One region of the Thioalkalivibrio sp. ALE23 genome, then DNA from elsewhere that is predicted to be linked to it. Evidence: predicted binding sites of a transcription regulator. Region 1 holds the regulator's gene; the other holds the start of a gene.
The links. The regulator FliA, encoded in region 1, starts transcription of late flagellar genes. The targets are predictions, from matches to a motif close to GCTAAAGTTNNNNNNNNNNCNGCCGATA.
Positions count from the first base shown of each region.

Region 2: a site for FliA is predicted at 3,740-3,767, ahead of F573_RS0109870 (methyl-accepting chemotaxis protein). Genes of this name have one in related genera too.

Region 1 is NZ_KB900033.1:217,226-225,586, reverse strand. It holds gene flhB (flagellar biosynthesis protein FlhB) at 1-490, shown strand, start outside; gene flhA (flagellar biosynthesis protein FlhA) at 487-2,586, shown strand; gene flhF (flagellar biosynthesis protein FlhF) at 2,642-4,048, shown strand; gene F573_RS0107800 (MinD/ParA family protein) at 4,032-4,856, shown strand; gene F573_RS0107795 (RNA polymerase sigma factor FliA) at 4,853-5,614, shown strand; gene F573_RS0107790 (chemotaxis response regulator CheY) at 5,654-6,034, shown strand; gene F573_RS0107785 (protein phosphatase CheZ) at 6,070-6,852, shown strand; gene F573_RS0107780 (chemotaxis protein CheA) at 6,925-8,361, shown strand, end outside.
Region 2 is NZ_KB900034.1:245,897-254,257, reverse strand. It holds gene F573_RS15250 (hypothetical protein) at 1-47, shown strand, start outside; tRNA gene F573_RS0109885 (tRNA-Ala) at 130-205, opposite strand; gene F573_RS0109880 (MBL fold metallo-hydrolase) at 443-1,219, shown strand; gene F573_RS0109875 (glutathione S-transferase N-terminal domain-containing protein) at 1,285-1,710, shown strand; gene F573_RS0109870 (methyl-accepting chemotaxis protein) at 1,759-3,669, opposite strand; gene F573_RS0109865 (DASS family sodium-coupled anion symporter) at 3,796-5,346, opposite strand; gene argF (ornithine carbamoyltransferase) at 5,350-6,264, opposite strand; gene F573_RS0109855 (acetylornithine transaminase) at 6,261-7,457, opposite strand; gene F573_RS0109850 (superoxide dismutase) at 7,570-8,151, opposite strand.

The DNA of each region.
Region 1 (8,361 bases):
GCGGCAGGAGCTCAAGGACGAGTACAAGGAGACCGACGGCAAGCCCGAGGTCAAGCAGAAGATCCGCCAGCAACAGCAGGAAATGGCCCAGCGCCGGATGATGGAAGAGGTGCCGAAGGCCGACGTGGTGATCACCAACCCCACGCACTATGCCGTGGCGATCGTCTACGAGGCCTCGAAGATGTCGGCGCCGAAGGTGGTGGCCAAGGGCGTCGACGAGGTGGCTGGGAATATCCGCGAGATCGCCGACGAGCACGACATCATCCGGGTCGAGGCACCGAAGGTGGCGCGCGCACTCTATTTCACCACCGACCTGGACCGGGAGATTCCCGACGGCCTGTTCGTCGCGGTGGCGCGCATCCTCGCCTACGTGTATCAGCTCAAGCGGGCCGACCAGGGCGTGGACATGCCGGGCGATCTGCCGGTGCCGGACGAATATCTCGATCCCCACCAGGGACGCCACGGCCGGCGCCGGGAGGATGACGCATGAGCTTCCTCGATCGCCTGAGCGGCATGGGCCGCTGGGGTCTGGGCGCCCCGCTGCTGCTGATCGCGATGCTGTCGATGATGGTGCTGCCGCTGCCGCCGGTGGCGCTGGACGTGCTGTTCACCTTCAACATCGCGCTGTCGCTGGTGGTGATCATGGTCGCGGTGTACACCCCGCGGCCGCTGGAATTCGCGGTGTTTCCCACAGTGCTGCTGGTGGCCACGCTCCTGCGTCTGGCGCTGAACATCGCCTCTACCCGGGTGATCCTGCTGGAAGGGCACACCGGGACGGACGCGGCCGGGCAGGTCATCCAGGCCTTCGGCGATTTCGTGGTCGGCGGCAACTACGCGGTCGGCCTGGTGGTGTTCGCGATCCTGATCATCATCAACTTCGTGGTGGTGACCAAGGGGGCGGGGCGCGTGTCGGAGGTCAGCGCCCGCTTTACCCTGGATTCGATGCCGGGCAAGCAGATGGCGATCGACGCCGACCTCAATGCCGGGCTTCTGACTCAGGAAGAGGCGCGCCGGCGGCGTGACGAGATCGCCCAGGAGGCCGATTTCTACGGTTCCATGGACGGGGCCTCGAAGTTCGTGCGCGGCGACGCCATCGCCGGGATCCTGATCTTGTTCGTGAACATCATCGGCGGACTGACCATCGGTGCCCTGCAGCACGGGATGTCGATCGGCGATGCCGCCACCAACTATGTGTTGCTGACCATTGGCGACGGGCTGGTCGCGCAGATCCCGTCGCTGGTGCTGTCCTCGGCCACGGCCATCATCGTGACGCGGGTGTCCACCACCCAGGACATGGGCCAGCAGGTGGTCGGGCAGATGTTCTCCAACCCGCGCGTGATGTACGTGGTCGGCGGGGTGATCGCATCGCTGGGCATGGTGCCGGGGATGCCCAATGCGGTGTTCCTCGGCCTGGCCTCGCTGGCCGCCGGGGGTGGCTATCTGATGTCGCGCCAGCGTCGCGAGGAGGCGGCCGAGGTGGAGCGTCTGCCGGAGGCCGAGCAGGAACCCTCGCCGGAGAACCGCGAGCTGTCCTGGGAAGACGTGCCGCCGGTGGACCTGGTGTCGCTGGAGGTCGGCTACCGCCTGATCCCGCTGGTGGACCGGACCCAGGACGGGCAGCTGATGGGGCGGATCAAGGGTGTGCGCCGCAAGCTGTCGCAGGAGCTGGGCTTCCTGCTGCAGCCGGTGCATATCCGCGACAACCTCGAACTGAGTCCGAACACCTACCGCATCGCCCTGCTGGGCGTGACCGTCGCCGAGGCCGAGGTTTTCCCGGACAAGGAGCTGGCGATCAACCCGGGCGAGGTCTTCGGCGAGGTACCGGGGACGCCGACCAAGGATCCGACGTTCAACCTGGATGCCCTGTGGATCGACCCGGAAAACCGCGAACAGGCGCAGGGGGCGGGGTACACCGTGGTGGACGTGTCCACGGTGATCGCGACCCATCTGTCGCAGGTGTTCCGCGAAAACGCGCACCGGCTGATCGGCCACGAGGAGGCCCAGCACCTGCTGGACCAGCTGGCGCAGCGTTCGCCCAAGCTGGTGGAAAACCTGGTGCCGAAGACGCTGTCGCTGAGCGTGATCCTGAAGGTGCTGCAGAACCTGCTGGCCGAACAGGTCTCCATCCGCGATCTGCGCACGATCGCCGAAACCCTGGCAGAGGAGGGTGCCAAGAGTCAGGATCCCGGCACTTTGACCGCCGCAGTGCGGGTCGCCCTGTCGCGCTCCATCGTTCAGGACCTGGTGGGACCGGAGGAGGAACTGCCCCTGATCGCCCTCGACCCCTCGTTGGAACAGCTCTTGCATAAGTCTCTGCAGGGCAGCAATGGCGACACCGTCGGACTGGAGCCGGGCCTGGCCGAACGCCTGCAACGATCGGTGGGCGAGGCCGCCCAGCGTCAGGAGGCGGCGGGACAGCCGGCGGTGCTGGTGGTGGCCCCGGAAATCCGCTCCTGGATCGCCGGATGGCTGCGGGGCGCGGTGCGCAACCTGACCGTGCTCGCGTTCACCGAGATCCCGGACAACCGGCGGATCCGGGTGGTGGCCACGGTGGGACAGGATGAAGCAGACAAGAAGTCGGCGTGATGTGCGAACGGGCATGGCCTGAAGCACCAGTCAACGATCGGCGGGAGAGCGAACGATGAATGTCAGACGATACCGGGCACGGGACATGCGCGACGCGATGCGCCAGGTCCGCGAGGAGCAGGGCGAGGACGCCGTGATCCTGTCCAGCCGCCGGGTCGACGGCTGGCTGGAGGTGGTCGCGGCCCTCGATGGCGGCGAGGAGCCCGCCGGAACGGCGGAGGGTGACGGCCGGGGTGCCCCGCGGCAGGACGACGCCGGCGGCGAGGCACGCTCCGCCCGGGAATCGGCGCGCCAGGGTGTGCGCGATGAACCGGCGCCACGTGGTGAGCACTCGCGCGCGCCGGAGCCCGCGGCGGCTTCCGCCGGCGGGGGATCGGCTGCCGGGTCCCGGCAGCGGCCGGCCCCGCAATGGCCCACCGACCCCGAGGTGTCCGCGATGCGTCAGGAACTGCGGGATCTGCGCAGTCTGCTGACGCGGCAGTACGAAGAGAACGAGCAGGCCCGCTGGGCGGCGCGGCATCCACTGGCGGCCGAATGCAAGGCGCGGCTGATGGATCTGGGCTTCCGCGAGCCGCTGGCGCGCAGCCTGGCCGGCAGCATCCTCGACGATCACAGCTCGGAGGAGGCATGGGAGCGCCTGCGGGCACGCCTGTCGGGTGCCATCGTCACCGCGCGCGCCTCCATCCTCGACGAGGGCGGGGTGCTCGCGCTGGAGGGACCGACCGGGGTCGGCAAGACCACCACCATTGCCCGGATTGCACTGCGCCAGATCCGCCGCATGGGGCCGGATTCGGTCACCCTGGTCACCATGGACGCCCAGCGCATCGGCGCGACGCGGCAGTTGCAGGCCTTCGGCCAGATGGCGGGAACCGCGGTGCGTGTGGTGGAGACGGAGGCCGAGCTGCGCGAGATGGCGCGGCGCTCGGCGGGCAGCGGGCACCTGATCCTGGTGGATACCGCCGGACAGTCGCCGCGTACCGCCCCGCGCGAACCCCTGCTGACGGACATGCCCGCCGACGTGCGCGCGGAGACCTGGCTGGTGATCGCGGCCACCACCCAGGGCATGGCCCTGCGCCGGGTGCTGGAGGCATTCGCCCCCACCGAACCCTCGGCCCTGGTGCTGACCAAGCTGGACGAGGCGGAACAGCTGGGCGAGGTGCTTTCGGTACTGCTGGACCAGCCGCTGGGTGTTGCGTTCATGAGCGACGGCCAGCGCATCGCCGAGGACTTCCATCGCGTGGATACCGGACATCTGACCCGCCTGGCGCTGCAGGAGGAACCCGAGCACGGGGCGGCCGATGCCTGGGTCGACGAGGCGATGCAGGCCTGGCGGCGGCGCCAGGCGACGGAACGCGAGGCGCGGCGACCGCGATCCGCGGACGAGCCGGCCGCGGGCGAGGAGCCCGCCCCGCTGGAAATGATTCAACCGGTGCTGAAGGGACGTCATGTCACACAACACTAAGCCCCTGAAGGTGGTCGCGGTGGCCTCGGGCAAGGGCGGGGTCGGCAAGACCAATGTCTCGGTCAACCTGTCGGTCGGACTGGCCCGTCTGGGACGCGAGGTCATGCTGTTCGATGCGGACCTGGGGCTCGCGAACGTCGATGTACTGCTGGGCCTGCGTCCGCAGCGGACGCTGCACGACCTGGTGACCGGGGACGTCGAGGATCTGGAAGACGTGATCATCGAGGGCCCGGAGGGAATCCGCGTGGTGCCTTCCGCGTCCGGGATCGCGACCATGGCCAACCTGAGCCGGCCGGAACATCACGGCCTGATCCAGGCCTTCAGCATGTATACACGACCGCTGGACGTGCTGGTGGTGGATACCGCCGCCGGGTTGCAGGAGTCGGTGACCAGTTTCTGTCAGGCCGTGCAGGAGACCCTGGTGGTGGTCACCGACGAGCCGGCATCGATGACCGACGCCTATGCGCTGATCAAGGTCCTGCATCGGGATCATGGCGTGAACCGGTTCCGCGTGGTCGCGAACATGGTGCAGGGCCGTGCCGGCGCGGAACGGGTGATGCAGAAGCTGCAGGCGGTTTGTTCCACCTATCTGCCGGAGGTCATACTGGATCTGGTGGGCGTGATCCCGCTGGATGATGCCCTGCGCCAGGCGGTGCAGAAACGGGCGCCGGTGGTGCAGCAGTCTCCGGGCAGCCCGGCGGGACGGGCGTTCCTCGAGCTCGCGCGCAAGGTCGACGGCTGGCCGGTGGCCCGCGGCGCCAGCGGGGGGGTTGGATTCTTCGTCGAGAGGATGCTGCAAAGCGCATGAACACGCCAAAGAACAGACTTTCGGGATACGCCCGTGCGGGGACCGGCGGACCGGACCAGCTGGTCGCGGACCACGTCGAGCTGGTGAATCGGATCGCCCATCACCTGATGGCCCGGCTGCCGGCCTCGGTGCAGGTGGATGACCTGGTGCAGGCGGGCATGGTGGGGCTGATCGAGGCCGCGCGGCAGTTCGAAGGCGGGCAGGGGGCGACCTTCGCCACCTACGCCGGGATCCGCATCCGCGGGGCGATGATCGACGAGCTGCGTCGCAGCGACTGGACGCCGCGCTCGGTGCACCGCAACAGCCGGCGGATCTCCGAGGCGATGCAGACGGTGGAGGCCCGCGAGGGCCGCGCCGCCCGCGCCCCGGAGATCGCCGAGGAGCTGGGCGTCCCGGTGGAAACCTACTACCAGATGCTGGATGATCACGCCGGTGCCCATCTGTTCGCGCTGGACGAGGTGGGCGGCCCGGAGGGCGAGGCGGATCGCGTGCTGGAAGGGCAGGAGCAGTCCCCGTCGCGGCGCATCGAGGCCGGGGAGTTCCGCGAGGAACTGGCCGGCGCACTGGGCGATCTGCCCGAGCGTGAACGACTGGTGCTCAACCTGTACTACACCGAAGAACTCAACCTGCGCGAGATCGGTGCCGTGCTGGACGTGACCGAATCGCGCGTCAGCCAGATCCGCAGCCAGGCGGTGCACCGTCTGCGGGCGCGTCTGGGCTCGTGGCTCGAAGACGTCGAGTCCCTGCAGATATTCTAAGGTTCAAACACATTCCCGGAGCGAACTGTGGACAAGGGTATGAAAATCCTGATCGTGGACGACTTCTCCACGATGCGGCGCATCATCAAGAATCTCCTGCGGGATCTTGGCTTCAACAACACCATGGAGGCCGACGACGGGAGCACCGCCCTGCCGATGCTGCAGAACGGCGACTTCGATTTTCTGATCACCGACTGGAACATGCCCAACATGCCGGGCATCGACCTCCTGCGCGAGGTACGCAAGGACGAGCGGCTGAAATCGTTGCCGGTGCTGATGGTCACGGCGGAAGCCAAACGCGATCAGATCGTGGAGGCGGCAGAGGCCGGCGTGAACGGTTACATTGTGAAGCCCTTCACGGCCGAGACACTCAAGGAGAAGATCGAAAAGATCTTCGAACGTATTGAAGCTCAAGGCTGAATACCGCGACCGGCTGACACGGCAAGAGAGACCCGATGACCGAACAAGAGAATGCCTCCGGGGATGACCGGCTCGCGCTGGCGCGGGAGCTGGTGGGCGCTCTGGAAGGCGGTGACGAGGAGGCTTCGCGCCGCCTGATCCAGGAGCTCGCGCGGCCTTATGAACGCGAACTGTTCGACGAACTGGGCAAGCTGACCCGCGAACTGCACGAGGCACTGGAGAGCTTCCGGGGCGATTCGCGTCTGGTCGAGCTGGCGCAGGACGAGATTCCGGATGCGCGCGAGCGTCTGAGTTACGTGGTGACCCAGACCGAACAGGCCACGCACGAAACCCTGAATGCGGTGGAATCGTCCCTGCCGATTGCCGAGGCATTCGCCGGGCGTGCCGCGGAACTCACCGAAAAATGGACCCGGTTCCGCAACCGCGAACTGTCGGTGGAGGAATTCCGCGAGTTCGCGCGCGAACTCGATGCATTTTTCGAACAGACCGGCAAGGACACCGAGGAACTGCGCCGGTTGCTGTCACAGGTCCTGATGGCACAGAGCTACCAGGATCTCACCGGGCAGGTGATCCGGCGGGTCATCCGTCTGGTCACGGATCTGGAGGAAAACCTGGTCTCGCTGATCCGCCTGTCTTCCGGGCGCCTGGAGAAGGATGCCCGGTCGGCGGCCGAAAAGGCCCCGGAGGCGGAACGAACCGCACGCGAGGAGGACCGCCGCGGGCATGGACCCGCGGTGCCCCACACTCAAGATTCCGGCACGGATGTCGTTCAAGGACAGGACGAGGTGGACGATCTGCTGTCGAGCCTGGGGTTCTAGGGTCCGTCCCGGGATCCCCTTGCACCGGCAGCCATCTGCCGACGATTCGAGTCACCGGAACGGAGAGACCGCATGGCCATCGACCCCAACGACGAAATCCTCCAGGACTTCCTGATCGAGGCGGGGGAGCTGCTGGAAGGCCTGAACGAACAGCTGATCGACCTGGAACAGCATCCGGACGATACCGATCTGCTGAATGCGGTCTTCCGCAGTTTCCATACCATCAAGGGCGGGGCCGGTTTTCTCGGGCTCGACCCGCTGGTGACGGTGTGCCACAACGCCGAAGACGTCTTCAACCTGTTGCGCAATCACGAGCGCCAGGTGGACGGCCAGCTCATGGACACCATGCTGCGGGTGCTGGACACCCTCAACGTGATGTTCGGCGAGCTGCGCGACGGCCAGGAGCCGACGCCGGCGCCCGAAGATCTGGTCGACACCCTGCGACGCATGGCCCGCAACGAAACGGTCCCCGTCGGCGGCGGGGACGAAGCCGCCCCGGTCGCGGAAGAAACGCCGGACGCGGCCCCGGCCGGGGAGGCAGCGCCGGCGACGGCCGACGACTGGCCGTCGGAGGCGCTGGAGGAAGCGGCCGAGTCGCCGTCCGCGCCGGAGCCGGCAGCGGATGACGCGCCGGGCGATGACGAAGTCCGCGTGGGTGCCGGGGACGAGATCACCGACGACGAGTTCGAGGCCCTGCTGGACAGCCTGCACGGAGACCAGCCACCGAAGCCGGTGGATCCGGGCACGGCAGCGGAGTCGGCCCCGGAGGTCGCGGCCGCGGATGGCGGTGACGCGGGTGGTGGCGACGACGAGATCACCGACGATGAGTTCGAGAGCCTGCTTGACGAACTGCAGGCGAAAGGCGCTGGTCCACCGACAGCCCCGGCCGAACCGGCCGAGCCGGGCCCGTCCGCCGCCGCGGCGGGCGGCACCGGAGATGCGGACACCGGGCCCGCCGCAGAACCGGCGGCAGCCTCGCCCGGGGACATGGCCGGGAAGGAAAAGGAACAGAAAGCGGAAAGTTCCGGTCCTGCGCCCGCCTCCGGCGGTGCGCGCGGCGGCGCTTCCGGCGGTGGCGGCGCCGGCGGGAGTACCGGGGGCGGCGGCCAGGGCGGCGGTGGACACCAGGGCGAAACCTCGGTGCGCGTGGATACCGAGCGGCTCGACGAGATCATGAATCTTGTGGGCGAGCTGGTCCTGGTGCGCAACCGGCTCAGCATGCTGCGCTCCGAGCACGTGGACGATGAACTGGGCAAGGCGATCAGTTCGCTGGCGCTGGTGACCTCGGATCTCCAGGCGTCGGTGATGAAGACCCGCATGCAGCCGGTGAAGAAGGTCTTCAATCGCTTTCCGCGCGTGATTCGTGATCTGTCGCGTAACCTGGGCAAGGAAATCGATCTGGAGATCTTTGGCGAGGAGACCGACCTCGACAAGAACCTGGTCGAGGCCCTGTCGGACCCGATGGTGCATCTGGTGCGCAATGCGGTGGACCACGGGATCGAGATGCCC
Region 2 (8,361 bases), on a different contig from region 1:
CGATCCTGTTCCTGATCGGCTACCTCCGCCTCGACGGGGTGATATAACCACCCGGGCCACCGAGACCTGACAATTACACACAAAAAGGCCCCGTCGGTTACGACCGACGGGGCCTTTTTGCGAGGTGTTTGGTGGAGCGGAGGAGGATCGAACTCCCGACCTTCGCGTTGCGAACGCGACGCTCTCCCAGCTGAGCTACCGCCCCTCGAGATGCTGCGCATTCTAGCAGGGACCCGAGCCCACGGGAACCCCGGCGACCATCCGGGTGCTCCCGGGACCGGGTCGCATTTCGGCAACGCGTGCCGCAATCCGTGCGCCGTTTCGCGTGCGGCAGGACAGGCAGCCGCCTAGAATGAGATCCCTGATCGAGTCATTTGCCACAGCTCATGAACGCGCATCTTCCCTTGATGACTGGCCCCATACCCCTTCGCCGGAGCCCGGAATGAGCCTCTCCGTGCGTATCCTGGGCGCCAGCGGCGGCATCGGGCCGGGCCGCCGCACCACTTCCATCCTGATCGACCGGGACATCCTGATCGACGCCGGCAGCGGCGTGGGCGATCTCGAGCTCGAGGAACTGCAGGCGATTCGCCACGTCTTCCTGACGCACTCGCACCTCGACCACGTGGCATTCCTGCCACTGCTGATCGACACGGTATTCCGGGTGGATGCCCCGCCGGTCACGGTGCACGCCCTGCCGGAGACCCTGGAAGCCCTGCAGCGCCACATCTTCAACTGGGTGATCTGGCCCGATTTCACCGCCCTGCCGTCGCCCGAGCAACCGGCGCTGCGCTTTCGCCCGCTGGATGCCGGCGAGCAGATGGACATCGACGGACGCTCCGTCACGGCCCTTCCCGCGATGCACACCGTCCCGGCGGTAGGGTATTCGGTGAGCCGGCCGGATGCCGGGGCCTTTGCGTTCAGCGGCGACACCACTTCGACCCGCGGTCTGTGGCAGACCCTGAATGCCCTGCCCCGCCTCGATCTGCTGATGATCGAAACCGGGCTGCCGGACGAGATGGATCATCTCGCCGGTGCCACCCGCCACTACACCCCGCTGCAGCTGGCGCGCGATCTCGACCATCTGCGGCATCGCCCGCGTATCGCGGTGACCCACCTCAAGCCGGGCTACGAACAGACCATCCGTGAACAGCTGGCCGCGCGCAACAATGGCGACATGATCGTTCTCGACGGCGACGAGCACTTCGAGCTGGCCGGCTGACCCCGGCCACCGAGCGCCGCTGCGTCCGGATTGGTCGAAAACCGGAGCTGTGGCATCCTTGGCGGATGCGACCCCTGATCCGACTCTTTTTCCGCGGCGTGCGCCTGGTTCTCACGCCCTTCATGCTCGTGGGCGAGAAGGTGACCCGCCCGCGCGGAATCCAGCGTGACCCCGAAGAACAGGCACGGGTGGACGAACAGACCCGCGCCCTCGCGCTCTACCACTTCCCCGCCTGTCCGTTCTGCATCAAGGCGCGCCGTGCCATGCAGCGCCTGTCACTGGACATCGAACTGCGCAATGCCCAGCCGGCCGGCGAACACCGCGAAACCCTGCAGACGGAAGGCGGCAAGCTGCAGGTCCCCTGCCTGCGGATCGAGGAAGAAGACGGCAGCGTGCGCTGGCTGTACGAATCGGGCGCGATCATCGACTACCTCGAGTCGCGCTTTGATCCGGCCCGGGCCGCGGCCGACCGCCATACCGAGGGCTCCTGAACCCGCAAATGACAGGGGGCGGCACGTGCCCGCCCCCTCGGGACCGGATCAGACCCGGAAGTGCCCCACCCGCTGCTGCTGTTCGGAAGCCAGCTTCGACAGCTCTTCCGAGGCATTCGCGATCTCGCGCGAGCCGCTGGCCGTCTCGTCCAGCACCTGGGTGATGTTGGAGATGTTGCGGTTGATCTCCTCGGCCACCGAGGACTGTTCCTCGGCCGCGCTGGCGATCTGCGTATTCATCTCCGAGATGGTGGTCACCGACTGCGTGATCGACTCCAGCGACTCGCCCGCCTCGTTCACCTTCTCGCGGCTCGAATGCGCCCGGTTCTTGCCTTCTTCCATCGCCTGAACCGCCTCGCGCGTGCCGTTCTGGACGCGTTCGATCATACCCTGGATCTCCTGGGTCGAATCCTGGGTCCGGCTCGCCAGGGTCCGCACCTCGTCGGCCACGACCGCGAAGCCGCGGCCCTGCTCGCCGGCCCGCGCCGCCTCGATGGCCGCGTTCAGCGCCAGCAGGTTGGTCTGATCGGCGATGTCGCCGATCACCTCCAGCACCTTGTTAATCTCCTCGGCATCGGTCGACAGCCGCTCGATCACCTCGGCGGTGTTGTCCACCTGCGAGGTCAGGTGGTTGATCGACTGCACCGTCTGTTGCACCAGCTCGCGCCCGGCGTCGGCATCCTTGTCGGTGGTCTGCGCCGCGGTAGCCGCATCCGAGGCGTTGCGCGCAACCTCGGCAACCGTCGCGGTCATCTCGTTCATCGCGGTGGCCACCTGGTCGACCTCGTCCTTCTGCCGCGTGACCTGACCGTTGGTCTGTTCGCTGGTTGCGGACAGCTCATTGGCCGCGGCCGCCACCTGATCGCCACCGGCGGCGACTTCCTTGACCAGGTCCTGGATCTTGCCCACAAAACGGTTGAACGCCGCCGCCAGATCCCCCAACTCGTTGTTGCCGTCGGCCTCCAGCCGGCGCGTCAGGTCCCCGTCGCCGGACGCGATGTCGTCCAGACGCTCGACCGTATCGCGCAGCGGCCGCACGATACTGCGCGACAGCAGCCAGGCCAGCAGGAGGCCAAGACCGATGGCGACCACGCCCACGCCCACCACGGTAGCCGTGGCATTGCGGGCCATCGCCACGTAATCGCTGCGATCGACCATCAGCTCCAGCACGCCCACCGGCTCGCCGGAGAAATCCTCCACCGGACGCCCGACCACCGCCATCGGGCGGCCGTCGTGCTCGGTCCGGCGCACCAGTTCCTCACCGCCGGCAATCCGCTCCATTTCCTCACGGTTGAAGGTCGAGTCGCCGTTGATGGTGCTGCCGAAGGCCTCGAAGGTCCCGTCGCGCTGCAGGTAGAGGGCCACCGGGGCTTCCGTATCCGCCGTAAAGTCCTCGAAGAAGGCATCGTCGAACGCCATGCCGAATTCCAGCGATCCGATATGTTCACCTTCGTGGGAGACCGGGACGATGCCGCGGATGCCCAGGCCGGCCGCCCCTTCCTCGAGCCCGGAGATCGGCCGGCGGTCGCGGTTGGTGTCGACCACGGTCTGGCGGAACCCGGAGAGGTCATCGTCGTAGCGATCCGGACGGTGCGCCCGCAGGAAGGACGTCGCCGGCGGCGTATGGAACTGATACTGGCGTACGCCGTATTCCTCGTAGAGGTGATCGAAACCCGGTACGGTCATCGCATGCAGCTGTTCGCGGTCCCGCCGGGCGAAGGCCTGTTGCACGTCCGGAATGGCGGCCACGGCCTGTGCCATCGCGGTCCCGCGATCGGCCTCCTGATCGAGCTGCCGGATCAGCAGTTCACTCAGGTCGTTGAGTTCACGCTGTTCCGCGCGGTCCGCCATGTTGCCGAGGCTGTTCATCACCACCACCAGCGTGAGCACCACGACCGCGACCACCACGAGGGTGACGCCGCCCATCAGGCGGGTTCCGATCCGGATATTCCTGAGCATCTCTCTCTCCCTTGAAGCTTTCTTCGCGCCCGGGATTACGGGCGCCATGCTGCGAGTCTCTCGCCCCCGCTAGCGGCCGGCCGCGGCCTGACTTGAGCCGCGCGGGTCACACGCCTCCCCACGCACTCAGCCCACGTGCCGCAGCAGCAACGGCTCGGCGAGCGCATACACCGCGAGGCTGACCAGCACGATGGCGACCATCGACAGCAGGGCCCCGCCGCGGATCATGTCCACCACGCGCAGGCGATTGGAGGCAAACACGATGGCGTTGGGCGGCGTGGCCACCGGCAACATGAATGCAACCGACGCGGCGAACGCCACCGGCAGGGTCATCAGCCCCACCGGCACTTCCATGCGCAGCGCGAGCGCGGCCACCAGTGGCAGCAGGGTGGCGGCAGTGGCGGTATTGCTGGTCACGTGGCTGAGGGTCATCGTGACCAGCACCACCCCCGCGATCACCAGCAGCAGCGGCCACGCCTGCGCACCCATCAGCGCCTCGGCGGTCAGTTCCGCCAGGCCCGAGGATTCGATGGCGGAACCGAGACTGAGACCGCCACCCACGAGCAGCAGCACCCCCCAGGGCAGCTCCCGCGTGTTGTCCCAGCACAGCAGCCGCCGCTGACCCGAGGCCCCGGAAGGGATCAGGAACAGCAGCCCGGCCCCGAGGATCGCGATCCCGGCGTCCGTCAGTTCCAGCGGCAGCCACGCCTCCAGCAGGGGACGAAACATCCAGGCCAGCGCCACCAGCAGGAACACCGTCGCCACGCGCAACTCCGCATGGCTCCACGGCCCCAGATCGCCTACCTGCTCCTGCAGCATGCGGTCGAGCCCGTTGAGACGGATGCGGTGCACCGGGAACACCCAGCGGGTCAGCAGGATCCAGGCAATGAGCAGCAGCGTCAGCGACAGCGGCAGGCCCAGCAGCATCCAGTCGATGAAACCGATCCCGAGCTCGTAGCGGTCATTGAGAAACGCGACGGTCAGCGCATTGGGCGGGGAACCGATGATGGTGGCCATGCCGCCGATGTTGGCCGCGAAAGCGATGCCCAGCAGCAGCGCCAGCCCCGGACTGCGGCTGTCCGGCGCCATGCCCTGCAGGCCCTGCCCCCCGTCGCGCTCCATCAGCCCCAGCACCGACAGCGCGATCGGCAGCATCAGGGCCGCGGTGGCGGTATTGCTGACCCACATCGACAACCCGGCGGTGGCCAGCATGAAGGCGCCCACCAGGGTGTGCAGCCCGCGGCCGGAACGCGACAGGATCGCCAGCGCCAGCCGCTGGTGCAGGCCCCAGCGCTGCACCGCCAGGGCGATCGCGAAACCGCCCATGAACAGGAAGATGGTGGGATTGGCGTAGGGTGCGGTAGCCTCGTCCATCGCCACCACGCCGGTCAGTGGCAGCAACGCGATGGGCAGCAGGGCCGTGACCGGAATGGGCAGCGCCTCGCTGATCCACCACACGGCCATGAACAGGGTCAGGCCCAGGACCCGCCAGGCCTCCGGGGAGAAGGCCTCCGGCGGCGGGACCAGCAGAAAGACCACGAAGACCAGCGGCCCGAGGAACAGACCGATGCGCGCGCGCAGCGCGCTTCCGGCGGGGGATTCGCCGTGATCCTGTCCGGGACCGCCGCCGGCGCCCTGCGGCGGCGTTCGCTCCCCCTCCCCGGTCGTCTCCTGCATGCGTCAGTCCGCCGCGCGCACCAGGAATTCCATCAATGCCTTCTGCGCATGCAGGCGATTTTCCGCTTCGTCCCAGACCACGCTCTGCGGGCCTTCCAGCACGTCGGTGGCCACCTCTTCCTCGCGATGCGCCGGAAGGCAGTGCATGAACAGGGCATCCGGCTGCGCGCGATCCATCAGGGCCTGATCCACGAAGAACCCGGCAAACGCCTGGCGCCGCGCGCTCTTCTCCTGTTCCTGGCCCATGCTCGCCCACACGTCGGTCACCACCAGATCCGCACCCGCGGCCGCCTCGCCGGCATCGCGGGTCACGCTCACGTGATCGCGGGTCGCCTCCAGCACCGAGGCCTCCGGGTCGTAACCCTCGGGACAGGCCGCCACCAGCTCGAAGTCCAGCAGATGGGCGGCGTACATGTAGCTGTGGCACATGTTGTTGCCGTCGCCGATCCAGGCCACGCGCTTGCCGCGGATGTCGCCACGGTATTCGAAGAAGGTCTGCAGATCCGCCAGCAGCTGCGCGGGGTGTTCCAGATCGGTCAGCCCGTTGATCACCGGCACCGAGGAATGGCGCGCGAACAGCTCCACCTTTTCGTGCTCGTAGGTGCGGATCATCACGCAGTCCACCATGCGCGAGAGGACCCGTGCGGTGTCCTCGATGGGCTCGCCCCGCCCGAGCTGGGTATCCCGCGGCGACAGAAACAGCGCGTTGCCGCCGAGCTGCTGCATGCCCACCTCGAAGGACACCCGGGTGCGGGTCGACGACTTCTCGAAGATCATTCCGAGGGTCTTGCCTCGCAGCAGGTCGTCATGGTGTTCGCCCGCCTTCAGCTGGCGTTTCAGCTCGATCGCGCGGTGCAGCACCGCGCGCGTCTCTTCGGCGGACAGATCGAGAAAGGAAAGAAAATGGCGCGGATTCATGCAGAAGCCTCCCTGGTGGCCCCGGATGCCAGAAACGCATCCACCCGGTCGGCCACGCCGTTCGCGATCTGCGTGACCTGTTTGTCGTCAATGATCAGCGGCGGCAGCAACCGGATCACCCGCTCCGCCGTCACGTTCAGGATCAGCCCGGCCTCCAGCGCCTGTCCCACCAGCTCGCCGGCCGGCCGATCCAGCTCGATCCCCAGCATCAGGCCGCGGCCGCGGATCTCCACGACCTCCGGCCGGTGGCCCAGGCGATCCTCCAGCTGCCGGCGCAGTGCCTGCCCCTGGCGTTCGGCCTGCTCGCACAGGGCCTCCTCCTGCATCACGTCCAGCACCGCCAGCGCCGCGCGCGACACCAGCGGACCGCCGCCGAAGGTGGTGCCGTGCATCCCCGGCCGGAACAGGTCGCGGGCCGCCCCCGCCACCAGATTCGCCCCGATGGGAATGCCGTTGCCCAGCCCCTTGGCCAGGCTCACCACATCCGGAATGATGCCTTCATGCTGGAACGCGAACCACTGGCCGGTACGACCGATGCCGGCCTGGATCTCGTCCAGCATCAGCAGCCAGCCGCTGGCATCGGCGATCTCCCGCAGGCGGCGCAGGTAGCCGTCGGGGGGGATGCGGATTCCGCCCTCGCCGGTGACCGGCTCGACCAGGATGGCCACGATGTCTTCCTGTCCGGCCAGTGCCGCCACCGCGTCCGCATCGCCGTAGGGCACATGTTCGAACCCCTCGACCAGCGGCTCGAACCCGGCCTGGATCTTCGCATTGCCGGTGGCGGACAGGGTCGCCATGGTGCGCCCGTGGAAGCTCCCGTCCATCACGATCACGCGCGGGCGCTCGATGCCCTTCGCCCGTCCGTGCAGCCGCGCCAGCTTGATCGCGGCCTCGTTGGCCTCGGCCCCGGAGTTGCAGAAGAACGCGCGCTCCATGCCGGCCAGCGAGCACAGCCGCCGAGCCAGGTTCTCCTGCAGCGGAACCCGGTAGAGGTTGGAGGTGTGCACCAGGGTGGAGGCCTGATCACAGACCGCGCTGGCCACCCGCGGATGCGCATGTCCCAGGCCGCAGACCGCGATGCCCGACAGGGCATCCAGATAGCGCCGGCCCTCGGTGTCCCACAACCAGGCACCCTCGCCGCGCTCGAAGGCGACCGGCAGGCGATTGTAGGTCTGCTGCAGGAAATCGTTCATGTTCCGTTCTCCAAACGCGAAAGCCGGCGGTGGTGCCGCCGGCTTCCGGAATGCGGGTCGGACACCCGGCGCGGAACCCTCTTGCGGGAACCCGCCGGGCTCGTCGCCGATCTTACTGCATCTGCCGGGCGACGAAGTCCCAGTTCACCACGCTCCAGAAGTTCTCGAGGTACTTCGGGCGCGCGTTGCGATAATCGATGTAGTAGGCATGCTCCCACACGTCGCAGGTCAGCAGCGGGGTCTGGCCGTCGCGCATCGGGTTCGCGGCGTTCGAGGTATTGACGATCTCCAGCGAGCCGTCGCCATTCTGCACCAGCCAGGTCCAGCCGGAACCGAAGTTGCCGACCGCCATCTCGTTGAACTTTTCCTTGAAGGCGTCGAACGAACCGAAGGCGCTGTTGATGGCATCCGCCAGCTTGCCGGAGGGCTCGCCACCGGCATTCGGGCCCATGCAGTTGAAGTAGAAGGTGTGGTTCCAGACCTGGGCGCCGTTGTTGAAGATGCCGCCGGCCGGGGCCTTCTTGATGATGTCCTCCAGCGAGGCATTCTCGAACTCGGAGCCCGGCAGCAGGCCGTTGAGCTTGGTCACGTAGGTCGCGTGGTGCTTGTCGTGATGGTATTCCAGCGTCTCGGCGGAGATGTGGGGCTCCAGTGCGTCCTTCGCGTACGGCAGATCGGGCAGTTCGTAGGTCATGGGACCTCCTTCTTCGCGTTCGTTCGTTATTCGTGGTGATGTCTCGCGGGGACCGCCCCTTCACGGGCGATCCCGAACCCGCTAACGATAGTCACCTTGGGCGGGCGATGCAATTCCCGAGTACACCACTCGACCTTTGCCGGGCCGCGGGTGCGGGCATCGTGATACCTTTTCTTCGCAACGTAACATCGCCGTGCTGGACTGGGCAGA